DNA from 3 places in the Desulfocurvibacter africanus subsp. africanus DSM 2603 genome. Region 1 is predicted to be linked to each of the others. Evidence: predicted binding sites of a transcription regulator. Region 1 holds the regulator's gene; each other region holds the start of a gene.
The links. The regulator sigma-54, encoded in region 1, starts transcription at its own class of promoters, with help from an activator protein. The targets are predictions, from matches to a motif close to CTGGCACGGNNNNTGCTT.
Positions count from the first base shown of each region.

Region 2: a site for sigma-54 is predicted at 2,251-2,268, ahead of nifH (nitrogenase iron protein). Genes of this name have one in related genera too.
Region 3: a site for sigma-54 is predicted at 2,397-2,414, ahead of H585_RS0117950 (periplasmic heavy metal sensor). Genes of this name have one in related genera too.

Region 1 is NZ_AULZ01000014.1:98,634-103,041, forward strand. It holds gene rapZ (RNase adapter RapZ) at 257-1,141, opposite strand; gene H585_RS0111010 (PTS sugar transporter subunit IIA) at 1,154-1,603, opposite strand; gene hpf (ribosome hibernation-promoting factor, HPF/YfiA family) at 1,608-2,141, opposite strand; gene rpoN (RNA polymerase factor sigma-54) at 2,173-3,615, opposite strand; gene lptB (LPS export ABC transporter ATP-binding protein) at 3,820-4,408, opposite strand, start outside.
Region 2 is NZ_AULZ01000001.1:458,233-462,640, forward strand. It holds gene H585_RS0102070 (FkbM family methyltransferase) at 1-526, opposite strand, end outside; gene H585_RS0102080 (homocitrate synthase/isopropylmalate synthase family protein) at 922-2,028, opposite strand; gene nifH (nitrogenase iron protein) at 2,326-3,150, shown strand; gene H585_RS0102090 (P-II family nitrogen regulator) at 3,191-3,550, shown strand; gene H585_RS0102095 (P-II family nitrogen regulator) at 3,547-3,921, shown strand; gene nifD (nitrogenase molybdenum-iron protein alpha chain) at 4,104-4,408, shown strand, end outside.
Region 3 is NZ_KE383873.1:52,372-56,779, reverse strand. It holds gene H585_RS0117965 (DMT family transporter) at 1-234, opposite strand, end outside; gene gltX (glutamate--tRNA ligase) at 431-1,819, opposite strand; gene H585_RS0117955 (NifU family protein) at 1,907-2,128, opposite strand; gene H585_RS0117950 (periplasmic heavy metal sensor) at 2,466-3,020, shown strand; gene H585_RS0117945 (two-component system sensor histidine kinase NtrB) at 3,227-4,408, shown strand, end outside.

The sequences.
Region 1 (4,408 bases):
CATTTTGCTTTTGAAAATGCTCTGCAAGCCATGCGTCGGCATGGCTTGCCGCCGCGTAGGCGCAATTCACTTGCGCCGTCAACGCCGGAGCGGGCGTCTTAACAGACTGTTGAAAAAGTCCGTCCTGGACTTTTTCAACTCCGTAATAGTGGAGCAAAGCTCCACTATTACGGGCGATTGCTTCGCAACCAGCGGGCCTTCCTGGCCCGCACAGCCCTTTTTCCAACGGGCTGTCAAAAGCAATCTGCCCTAAAAATCAGCCCTTCTCGATATGCCGATGCTCAAGACTGACGGCGTAGCCCTGTTCCTTAAGGTTCCTGAACAGCATCTCGGCGGCGGCGACAGATCGATGCCGCCCCCCGGTGCAGCCGAGACCGATGGTCACCCTGAAGCGGCCCTCGCGAGCATAGAGCGGCAAAAGAAATAAAACAAACTCCATGAGCTTGTTCGCAAAAAGCTTTCCGCTTTCGTCCTGAAATACATAATCGGCGACAATCTGGTCCTTGCCCGTAAGTGGACGCAGCAGAAGATCGAAATACGGATTGGGCAGAAAACGCAAGTCGAAGAGGAGGTCGGCTTCCTTGGGCGGGCCGTACTTGAAGCCGAAGGAGATTATGTGCACGCGCAGGCCGGAGGTTTGCTCCTCCAGATAACTCCATTTCTCCTGCAACACGCGCCGGAGGTCGTGCACCGAATAATGCGTGGTATCGAGCACTAAGTCGGCCTCGGCACGCACAGGTTCCAGCAGGTTCCGCTCCAACTCAAGGGCCTGTTGCAGGCCGAGTTGCTCGGACTCGAGCGGATGGGGCCGCCGGGTGGTGGCGTAGCGGCGCATGAGCTCCGGCAGTTCAGCCTCGATGAAGATGACCTGCAGGGAGATGTCATACTGAGCCAAATCTTGCCGGGCCTGACCCCATTGACGAAGGAAATCCTGCTGACGGATATCCATGCCCAAGGCCAGCCCCTTGCCGGGCAACACCTCCTGCCCCTCATACAGGCTAACCAGCTTGGGCAGCATGGATGCAGGCAGGCCGTCCACGCAGAAAAAACCCAAATCTTCAAACACATTCAAGGCAGTGCTCTTCCCTGCTCCGGACAGCCCGGTCAGAACGAGCACGGGAATAGGCGAAGGCCTAGGCATGGAGCGCCTCGATCAAAGTGTTTTCAGCAAGGTGTACAGCTCGTCGCGCCCCTCGGCCTCAAGGAAGGAACGCCGGAATCCCTCGTCCTTGAGCAGTTTGGAGATGTGCGCCAAAATGCGCAGATGCATACCCGCGGCCTGTTCCGGAGCCAGCACCAGGAAGAAAATGGTGCATGTCTTGCCATCCAGGGATTCGAAACGCACCCCTTGGCGGCTACGGCCGACCACGAGAATGATCCTGTCGAGTCCCACGAGCTTGCCGTGAGGAATAGCCACGCCATCGCCGATGCCAGTCGTGCCCAACTGCTCGCGCTCCAGCAGGACCTGCAACGCATTGGCCAGGTCCAGATCTGGGAATTCGCTTTTGAGAGGCTCGACAAGTTCAGTCAACGCCTCCGACTTGGCTACCGCAGCCAAGTCCGGAAGAACGAGATTCTTGTGCAGGTAATCCGCAATCAGCATGTGCTCATATCCCCGGATCGATGAGGCCGTAGTTGCCGTCCTTGCGCTGATAAATGACATTGACGCGCTCGGTCTCGGCATTGTGGAAGACCAGGAACTCATACCCCAGGCTCTCCAGCTGCATGGCCGCCTCGTCCACATCCATGGGCTTGGGGATATAGCTGTCTGTCTGGATGATGGTGCGCTCCTTGCGGTCACCGGCCTGCGCATAACTGAACACGTCCAGGCGAACCGAAGTCTGTCCGGGCTTTTTGCGCAGGGATTTCTTGTCGCCGCTCTTTTTGACTTGCGCCACGAGCTTATCCAAGACCATGTCGATGGTGGCGTACATGTCCTGTGATTCCTCATTGGCGGACAGATGCAGACTATCGCCGGAAAGAACCACTTCGGCCATGTGCCGATGCTTCTCGACACTCATATTGACCTGCAGCTCGGCACTGTTGATCCCATGCTTGGAGAGCTTGCCAAACCGGGTTCGCGCGTAGTTCTTGAGGTGCTCGGAAGGCTCGAAGTTCTTGAACGTGAAATGGATGTTCATACCTGCTCCTTTTGCGCGGGGTTGGCAGAAATCAGAAGATTTGCTTGCGCTTGGAAGAGGATTCGATGCCCAAGGCCGAGCGGTACTTGGCCACGGTCCTGCGGGCAATATTCACCTGGAGTTTTTCCTTGAGAATCTCGGCTATGCGCTCGTCGCTGAGAGGCCTCTTGGAGCTTTCGTCGGATATGAGCTGCTTGATGAGCGCCTTGACGCTCTCCGAGCCTACTTGGCTGCCGTCATCAAGGTCCAGGGCGCTATTGAAGAAAAATTTCAGCTCGAAAACGCCATGAGGCGTGGCGACATACTTGTTGGTCGTAATGCGGCTGACCGTGGACTCGTGCATGCTGATATCGTCGGCTACATCCTTGAGGATAAGGGGCTTCAGATGGGTGACCCCCTCCTCGAAGAAGTCGCGCTGAAAGCGCAGAATGCTGTCGAGGACCTTGTAGAGCGTACGCTGGCGTTGGTAAAGGCTCTTCATGAGCCAGACTGCCGAGCGCATCTTCTCTTGCATGTATTCCTTATCCGAGGAATTGCAACCCTGCAGGCTGTCCATATACATGGAGTTGAGCTGCAGCTTGGGCATGCCCTCCTCATTGAGCATGATTACGAATTCATCGTTGAATTTGTATACGTAGGCGTCCGGGCTGACATAGTACGGCTCGGTGGAGGAGTAGCTGGCTCCCGGCAAGGGCTCCAGGGTCTGCAGAACCTCAAGGTACTCCTTGAGCTGATCGAGAGTGATCTTGAATTTGCGAGCCAGAGGTTTGTAGCGCCGTTTTTCCAGGTCTTCCAGATGCTCGGAAACCAATGCCCGCAGTATGGGGTCATTGTGTTCATAGACATCGAGTTGCACCAGCAGGCACTCCTGAGGGGTCCTGGCTGCGACGCCCACGGGATCGAAACGCTGGATGCGCCGCAGGATCACCTCGACCTCTTCCGGCGTGGTGTGCGCCATGGCCGCGATTTCCTCGGCCGTGGACTGCAAGTAACCCGCCGGGCTCAGGCAACCGATAATGATCTCGCTGACTTGCTTCTGCTTTTCGCTGAAATCGGAAAGCCGCACCTGCCAGAACAGGTGCCCTTCCAAGGACGGCTTTGAGGAAAGGCGAGCCTCGAAACTGACGCCATCCTCGGGAACTTCGGACTCGCGCATCTGCATCTGCTTGCCCGAGCTGGAAAACTCACCGAGGTAATCTTCCCAGTCCGCATTGCGGGTCAGTTCACGCGTCAGAATCTCATCGCGATCCTTGGAAATTTCCTGAACAGGCTCATGGACCTCAAGGGCCTGGATCTCATTACCAAGATCACTGGCCTGTCCCTCTTCGAGCAGCGGGTTCTCCATGAGTTCCTGCTGCACGGTATCGAGCAGCTCGAGCCGGGAAAGCTGAAGCAGCTTGATCGCCTGCTGCAGTTGGGGAGTCATGACCAACTGCTGCGAAAGTTTGAGTTGTTGTCGTAGTTCTAAGCCCATAATCTCCCAATGGCGTTCACGAAGGATTCGTTGCCGCGACGGCAGTGCAGTGACGCCTTCCCGTATAAATAAAGCGGCCTGAAGGGCTTCGGGGAAAGCGTATCCACAGTTTCATCAGGCAGCCGTGGGTGTATTCATGCCATACTTGATGTGTGTATGCAACCATTGCGCCAGAACGCGAGAAGCATTGTGGGACAAGGATTCTTAGATATCTCTTCCCTGCAGACGAAAGCCTTGGCCCAGGTAGACCTGCTGTGCCTTCGGATCGGAGACTATCTGCTCTGGGGAGCCCTCCAGGATTATGCTGCCTTGGTAGGCCAGGTAGGCTCGATCGCAAATAGACAGGGTTTCACGTACGTTGTGATCGGAAATGAGCACGCCGATGCATTTTTCCTTGAGTCCTTTAATGATATCCTGGATATCCAGCACGGCCAAGGGATCCACGCCGGCAAAGGGCTCGTCAAGGAAGACGAAACGGGGACGGCGGATAAGGGCGCGGGCGATTTCGAGCCGACGGCGCTCGCCGCCGGAAAGGCTCGAAGCCTTCTGGCCCGAAAGGCGCGTGATGCCCAGTTCATCCAATAGCTCCTCGGCCCTGACGGCCCGCTCACGGCGGGAGAGCCCCGTATGCTCCAGGATGATGTCCATATTCTGCCGCACGGTGAGCTTTTTGAATACGGAACTCTCCTGGGGCAGATAGCTGATGCCCAACCGCGCCCGTTCGTGCAGCGGCAGCATGGTAATTTCGCGCTGGTCAAGGAATACCGTGCCGTCATTCGGCTTCACGACGCCC
Region 2 (4,408 bases), on a different contig from region 1:
CCGAGCCTTCGGTGTCCACCTTGAGGATATCCACGGAATCCAGCTGTAGGCCGTCCAGGGCCTTGCCCGCATCGCGCACCCGGACCGTCTCATGGACTAACGCCGGGCCGGCTGGCTCATGGCCCGGCTTGAGAGAGCTCTGTCCGGTCTTGTTGGCATTGAAGTACAGAGTCTGCTCCCCGTCATGGTCGGACAGAGCCACTGGATGCAGATGTATGTTCGTGAACGGAGCGGCATTGATCTCAAAGGCTTTGCGCAGAGCCCCTGAAGGCTCGAAGCTGTGGACAGTGGAATTGGGGATGTTCAGTCTGGCATAGATGGCGAAAAGCCCCACGTTGGCCCCGATATCGAGAACAACGGTGTGGCCGAAGACACCCTTGAGTTTGGTCAGCGGGTATTCCTCCCGAAGAAAGATGTCACCCACGAGAAACGTCTCGCCTTTGGGCACGGTGAGCCTGAGAACTTCGCTTTTGTAGCGGTGGGTGACTTGGACGAAAGACGCGGAGGAAGCTGTCTGGATATGCATAAAGCTCCTGGTGGACACTCTGTGGTCTGCAGTGGGATGCTGTTCTGGCGCAGCCTATATCTGCAAACGATCGAAAGCAAAACTCTTGCCATCGACAACACCAGCGTTCATGGCCGCAAGTGCTTGTCCGCGACCTAAAGCGTTTTTTTCGGCAGAAGATCGTCGCCTTTGCATGACTCCGGCCCATACGCGGCATCTGAATGCCGCTTTGCAGGGGTGGCGTTCGGAATCTCCTTAACACACTGTCTTTCAGACGAGGGACTATGAGGAAACGAGAGATACTTCGGGGGTCCAGGACGCCATTCAATCAAAGGGCGGCCCTGGCGGGGTAGAATACGGAGAGGGGCAGCGCCCCTCTCCGGTTAATGCGCTACTCTTTTGAATGCTACTTGAGGCTATTTGGCCAAAGCCAACAGTTCCTCGTCTTCCAAAACCCGGCCCTTGGCCGCGGACAGGGCGCGCACCCGGTCAGTGAGGCTTTGCATGTCCCCGCAGGCGGCCAAACCCAGCTCACCCAACTTGCGCGCCACGGCCGCCCGGCCGCTCTTCTTGCCCACGCCGAGCTTGCGGCTGAGGCCCACGCGCGAGGGCTCGAACGGCTCGTACAGCTCGGCGGCCTTGTACAGCCCGTCCACGTGCAGTCCGCTCTCGCACCAGAAGATGCGCTCGCCCACCATGGGCGCATTGGCCGGCACGGGCATGTTCGCGGCCCTGGCCGCTGAGGCGCACAGTTCACGCACCGTGGCCAGATCATAGCCTTCCGCGCCCAGGCGCAGGGTCAGGTAGCCGGCGATCTGCTCCAGGCTAGCCAAGCCGGCACGCTCGCCCAGTCCCAGGGCGCTGGCGTCCACGAAGTCGGCCCCGGCGCGCAGGCCTTCCACGGCATTGGCCGTGGCCATGCCGAAATCGTTGTGCAGGTGCAGGGCCAGGGGCAGATTCACGGCCGCACGAAAAGCGCTCACGAGCCGGGCCGTCTCGGCGGGAGCCAGCACGCCCACGGTGTCTGCCAGGCGCAGGCGCGCCGCGCCCTTGTCCTGCGCCAAGCGAGCCACGGACAGGGCAAAGGACAGGTCCGCGCGGGATACGTCTTCCAGTCCCAGCGAAACATAGGCCACGCCCAGTTCGCGTGCCAAGCCGAGCATGCGCGCCACATGGCCAAGCAGCGCCTGGCGATCAAGACCGAGCTTGCGGCGGATGTGCGCGTCCGACACGGGCACGGTCATGCACAGCCGGTCTGGCGAGAGCCCCGCGGCCATGCGCAGATCAGCCGGCCGGCAGGCGCACCACAGGCTCAGGCTCTGGCGACGGTCCTTGAGCATGGCCCCGTAGAGCAGCAGCCCTTCCAGCTCGCGGCAATGCTCCGGGCTCGGCCCCACCGCGCCCACCTCGACCTCGTCGACCCCGGCGGCCAGGGACAGCCGCAGGAGCTCTTCCTTGTGGCTGCGGTCGAAATACACGCCGAACTGCTGTTCACCTTCGCGCAGGGTGGAGTCGATGAGCATGGCTGTTCTCCTTGGGTTTGCGACCGGGACTCCCGCCCGGCCCGAACCATAGGCTGCACGAAGCATTCCAGGCCAGGAAGCGAGAAAGGACGGGCATCGTTCAGGATGGACAGCACAAGGTCTACATTAGTGTCGGCCCGAAGCCTTCATTATTGTAGACATCTCGAAAGCTCCAAAAAGCATGCTCGTAATTTTTACTTTTAATTACAATAGATTACTTGGTTGGCACATGCCTTGCCCTAAGGCCTTCACAAGTGCGTCGCATCCTACGGCGCAGATTCGTGAAGGAGGCATTCCATGCGCAAGATCGCTGTTTACGGAAAAGGCGGCATCGGCAAGTCCACTACTACGCAGAACACCGTCGCCGGCTTGGCCGAGATGGGCAACAAGGTCATGGTCGTGGGCTGCGACCCCAAGGCCGACTCCACCCGGCTCCTGCTGCACGGCCTGGCCCAGAAGACCGTGCTCGACACCCTGCGCGAGGAGGGTGAGGACGTGGAGCTTGAGGACATCATCAAGCTCGGCTACGGCGGCGTCATGTGCACCGAGTCCGGCGGACCCGAGCCGGGCGTGGGTTGCGCCGGCCGCGGAATCATCACTTCCATCAACTTGCTGGAACAGCTCGGCGCCTACAATGAAGACAAGAACCTAGACTACACCTTCTACGACGTGCTCGGCGACGTTGTCTGCGGCGGCTTCGCCATGCCCATCCGCGAGGGCAAGGCCCAGGAGATCTATATCGTGGTCTCGGGCGAGATGATGGCCATGTACGCGGCCAACAACATCTGCAAGGGCATCGTGAAGTACGCCGACGCGGGCGGCGTGCGTCTGGGCGGCCTCATCTGCAACAGCCGCAAAGTCGACAACGAGCGCGAGATGATCGAGGAGCTGGCCAAGAGCCTGGGCACGCAGATGATCCACTTCGTGCCGCGCGACAACATGGTCCAGCGCGCCGAGATCAACCGCAAGACCGTCATCGACTTCGAGCCGAGCCACCCGCAGGCTGACGAGTACCGGACCTTGGCCAAGAAGATCGACAAAAACGACATGTTCGTGGTGCCCAAGCCCCTGGAAATCGAGGAGCTGGAAAAGCTGCTTATCGACTTCGGCATCGCCAACTAGCGCACGCAGCACACCAACGCGAGAAGAAAGGAGCACCGCCATGCTGATTATGGTTCGCGCCATTGTAAGACCCGACAAGGTTGACGACGTTCTGGCCTCCCTCATGGACGCCGGCTTCCCGGCAGTGACCAAATTCTCCGTGGCCGGCCGCGGCAAGCAGCGCGGAATAAAGATCGGCCAGATCACCTATGACGAGATCCCCAAGGTCATGCTCATGATCGTCATCGACGACAAGGACAAGGACTTCACCATCAAGACCATCATGAAGGCCGCGCGCACCGGCGACAAGGGCGCCTTCGGCGACGGCAAGATCTTCATCACCCAGGTGGACGAAATGTACACCGTCAGCTCCGGGATAAAGGAGACCGCCGCGGGCAAGCTCGAAGAGGTGGCCATATGAAGGAGATCATGGCCGTCATCCGCATGGACAAGATGAACGTCACCAAGAAGGCCCTGACCGACGCCGGCGTGGCGGCCTTCTTCGCCCGCGAGGCCCAGGGCAGGGGCAAGGGCCTGGTGAACGCCATGCTGCTCAAGGGCGCGGCCAAGGGCTACGAGGAGGCCGCCGAATTGCTGGGCGAAAAGGGCCGCCTGTACCCCAAGCGGGTGCTCTCCGCGGTGGTCCACGACGACCAGGTGGAGGAAGTGGTGGCCGCGATCATGACGGTCAACCGCACGGGCAAGCCCGGCGACGGCAAGATATTCGTCATGCCCATCCTGGACGGCGTGCGCGTGCGCACCGGCGAGGAAGGCAGGAAGTCCATCGATTAAGCCTAGAGCATTTGCTTTTGAAAATGCTCTCCAAGCCATGCGTCGGCATGGCTTGCCGCTAGCTTCGGCGCAGGCGCAATTCACTTGCGCCGTCAACGCCGAAGCGGGCGTCTCAAAAGTAATCTGTTCTAAGACATGCGACCAGCCGGTTTAGCCGGACAAGCCATAAGAGGTGCAGAGCAATGCCTACCAAGAAGGCAATGACCCCCGCTGAGGTCAAGGAAGAGATCCTCAGGCGATACCCCACCAAGGTGGCCAGGAAGCGCGACAAGCAGTTCCTGGTGCACGAGGGGCCGGAGGCCATGCAGACAAAGGATATCCAGGCCAACGTCCGGACCATCCCCGGCATCATAACCCAGCGCGGCTGCACCTACGCGGGCTGCAAGGGCGTTATCCTGGGTCCCACGCGGGACATCGTGAACATCACCCATGGCCCCATCGGCTGCGGCTTCTATTCCTGGCTCACGCGCCGCAACCAGACCGACGC
Region 3 (4,408 bases), on a different contig from region 1:
CTGCTTGCGGTAGCGCATGAAAACCGCCGATGACACAAGGCCATAGACGAAATAGCGGCTAAGGGTGATCTCCAGCGGCGACCACTCCATCAGCAAGGAGGGAATGACGAAGGAGACGCCCCAGATGGCGGCCGCCGCGGCGGCGAGAGAAATGCCTGGAAGATGGGAGCCCTGATAGACCATGCGCGAATGCCCTCTGCTGATGAACCTGCGTACGCGTCGTTTGCGTGACACGTGCACGCCACGTGCTCGACGAGAAGGCGAATCCTGTACGCTGGTATGGTGGGGAAGCAAGCGGGTTTTTCAGCGGCCTGGATAGCGGGCCTCCAGCGTTGGTGTGACAGATAAAAAGTAAAAACCCCACCGGCTCTGACCCGGTGGGGTTTGTTCATTGCTTCAAGCCGCCAGGACTGACGGCGCTCGGCCTCGATTACAGCTTCAGGGCTTGCTCCAGCCTGTTCAGGACCTTGTCGCGGCCCAGGGCGGCGATGGTCTCGTGCAAGCCGGGCGAGGCGGTCTTGCCGGTCAAGGCCACGCGCAGGGGCTGGGCGATGTCTTTGAAGGAGACGCCCTTCTCGGCCACATAGGCGTTCAGCAGCTCTTCCACGGCGCTCTCGCTGAAGTCGGGCAAGCCGGCCAAGCCCTCGCGGATAGCGGCCAGGTGCGGCTTGGTTGCCTCGGTGATGAACTTTTGCACCGCGGCTTGGTCGTACTCCAGAGCGGCGTCGTCCAGCAGGAAGAACTCGGCCTTGTCGGCCATCTCCTTCAGGGTCTGGGCGCGGGGCTGAAACATGGGCACGATCCTGGCCACGTAGGCCGCGTCGGCCGCCAGGTTCTTGGCCGCGAAGAACGGCAACAGCAGTCCGGCCAGTCTCTCCGGCGCGGACTCCTTGATGTAGTGCGCGTTGAGGGCGTTGAGCTTCTTCTGATCGAAGACCGCAGGCGAAGAGCCAAGGTTGGCGGTCGTGAACAGCTCGACCATCTCCTGACGGGAGAAGATCTCCTTGTCGCCCAGGGACCAGCCCAAGCGCAGCAGGTAGTTGACCATGGCTTCGGGCAGGTAGCCCTCGTCCTGGTACTGCACCACGCTGGTCGCGCCGTGGCGCTTGGAGAGCTTCTTCTTGTCCGGGCCCAGGATCATGGGCACATGGCCGAACTCGGGCATCTCCGCCCCCAGGGCCTGGTAGATGAGAATCTGCTTGGGCGTGTTGGACACGTGGTCATCACCGCGGATGATGGTGGTCACGCCCATGGTGATGTCGTCGACAACCACGGCCACGTTGTAGATCGGCGAACCGTCGGATCGACGCAGCACGAGGTCGTCCAGTTCCTCATTAGGGAAGGCTATGTGGCCCTTGACCAGATCGGTCCAGCCAGTGGAGCCGACGAGCGGGGCCTTGAGGCGCACGCAACGGCCCGGTCCGGGGCCAAGGCCGCGTTCGCGGCAGGTGAGGTCGTACTTGGGCTTGCGACCCTCGGCGGTAGCCTTCTCGCGCATGGCGTCCACCTGCTGGGGCGTGCACGAACACCAGTAGGCATGACCCGAGGCGACCATGCGATCGATGTACTCGTTGTGCAGTTCCGCGCGCTGGCTCTGGTAGTGCAACTCGTCCCAGTCCAAGCCCAGCCAGGACATGCCGTCCAGGATGGCCTGCGTGGCCTCGGGCGTGGAGCGCTCGCGATCAGTATCTTCGATGCGCAGAATGAAGCGGCCTTGATTGTGCCTGGCCAGCAGCCAGTTGAATATCGCCGTGCGGGCGCCGCCCACGTGCAGGTAGCCCGTGGGGCTGGGCGCGAAGCGGGTGACCATGCGTTTCATGTCTACCTCTTACAAGATATCCGGGCGACCGGGCCATGAAAAAAGGCGGGCCGACCCGCCTTTATCAATCGTTCGGTCATGCCCGCGTCAAACGGACTCTACGGACGTGAGGCCAGGGATTTCCTTGAGGATGGTGCGCTCGATGCCATTCTTGAGGGTCATCCTGGACATGGTGCAGCACTGGCAAGCGCCACGCAGGCGGACCTTGACCACACCGGTGTCGGTAACCTCGACGAGCTCGACATCCCCGCCGTCGGCTCGCAGGACCGGACGGATCATGTCAAGGGCTGCCAGCACCCGTTCGCGCATCGTTGTATCCCTGAGCGTCATGTTGGGATTGCTGCTACTTCCTTTACCCCTGCTTGTCAATTTGATGATCGGGCGGTTACGGCCGCATGGCGCGGCAGGCCGAAGTGAGCATCCGCTAATAGAACAGTGCTGCACATGTGCAACATACCTTACACAATATCGGAGCACTTGCTGCACAAGGTGCAGTCTGTTGCACATAACTGGTCGTAACAAAGGCCTTGGGCTCGCACCATGAAGGCAACATACTGTATTAATTGAGTTTTAACTACTGGCACAGACTCTGCTCTATAGGCAGCAAGTCCGAATTGTAAAACCCCCTTGATATGGAGAGATACTCATGAATTGCAAGTCGCTGCGCATTTTCGCTCTCACAGGCATGGCTGTCCTGCTTTCCGCTTCGTTGGCTCTGGCCCAAACCGCTACGCACGATCACGGCTCCGCCACCGATGCTGGAAAGGCCCAGGTCCAGGCCCCGGCCCTGACGCCGGAGCAGCAGGCCAAGTTCGACAAGATCATGTCCGAGCACCAGAAGAAGACCCATGCCGTGCGCGAGGACATGTGGGCCAAACAGACCGAACTGAACGCTCTTTCCGCCAACCCGAACACCAAGCCCGAGCGCATCAGCCAACTCGTGGCCGAACTCAAGACTCTGCGTGCCAAGCAGTACGCCGAGCGCGAGGCCCTTAACGCGGCCCTCAAGAAGGAAGGCCTCCCGCAGATCGGCATGGGCATGGGCCGCATGGGTGGTTGCGGCATGATGGGCAGCCAGGGCATGATGGGCGGCAAAGGCATGAAGCACGGTATGGGCATGATGAACGGCAAGCAAATGATGCATGACCCCGCCGTCCTGGGCGGCCGCATGCAGAAGGCTCCCTCCGCCTCCGCCATATAGACAAGCCAGCGTCTCTGTGACAAAGCGCGCGGAGGGAGGACGGCCTCCTTCCGCGCCAACGCATTGCCGGCGCTCTCCGGCCAAGCGGAAAAGGGCCTGGATAAATAGAAAGATGTGATAGGCGGAAAGCCGCTAGCGCTTGGCCGTGACCAGTTCCGCCGCGAGGACAAGACCGCAGCCTACGCGCCAGGAAGAAAGAGGTGCCCATGGAGATCAGCGTCACCCAGAGCCGGAGACTGCCCCTGCTGGTGGCCATCGCAGCCACGGGCATCGTGGCCGCGAGTCTCATTCTGGCCACCTGGAACAGCGTGCGCCAGCAGCGAGAGCTGGTCATGCGGCACATGCTCCTCTCGGCCCAGGTAGTGTTGCGCTCCACGCAGGCCCATCTGCAAGGCTCCCTGCGCCGCATGGGGCCAGATTCCATGCGACGACGCGGCTTTCACGGATCCATGGACGAACCGCTTCCTTCCCTTACCGCTGATCTACTGACTGAATTGACCCAAGACAGCGATGTACGCTTTCTTGGCCTGCTCGATACAAGCGGCGACATTATCATCTCATCCTCACCTGAAGCCGGCAGGGCCTTTGCATTATCGGCCGAAGGATTGCGCGGGCTGCGCGAGACGGGTCTCTGGTACTCGTTGCAGGTGCAGAACGGCGAGCGCGTGCTGTATCTGGCACAACGTGCCAGACCAGCCGTGGCCCGTTTCTGCCAAGGCATGCAGGATCACGACCTGCCCGAGTCCCGAGGCTTTGAGCGTTCTCCTGACGGACAGCCCATGACCGGCGGGCGACGGCCTTCCGTGCTGTACCTGGTCATGGGCCTGGGCGTGGAGGAATACCTGGGCTTATACAACGAGTTCCAGCGCACGGCCATATACCAGACCGGTTTCATACTGGCCGCGGCTGCCGGATTCCTGGCCTTCTTCACCTATTATCTTCGCCGACGCGAGCAGTCTCGGGCTTATCAGGCCCTGCAGCGTTTCCACGCCCGCCTGCTGGACGACATGCCCGACGGCTTGTTGAGCCTCGACGGCCAGGGCGTCGTGCGCGCGGCCAACCCGGCGGCTCACGCCATTCTGGAGCGCGCGCCAGGCACGCTCGTGGGTTCAACTCTTGACTGGCTGCCCTTGGGGCAAGCGATCAATGAGGAAAACGGTGGCGAAGCCTGGGCCGAAACCGAACTGGGAAGCAAGCGCTTGGAAGTACTACGGCGGTCAGTGGGCGAAGCGGACGATGGCCCAGGTTCCAGCCTGGTGCTCGTGCGCGACCGCACGCGGCTCAAGGCCCTGGAACGCAGCCTGGCCGAGGCCGAGAAGCTGGCCGCCGTGGGTCGGCTGGCCGCCGGCGTGGCCCATGAGATACGCAATCCGCTCTCGGCCCTGCGC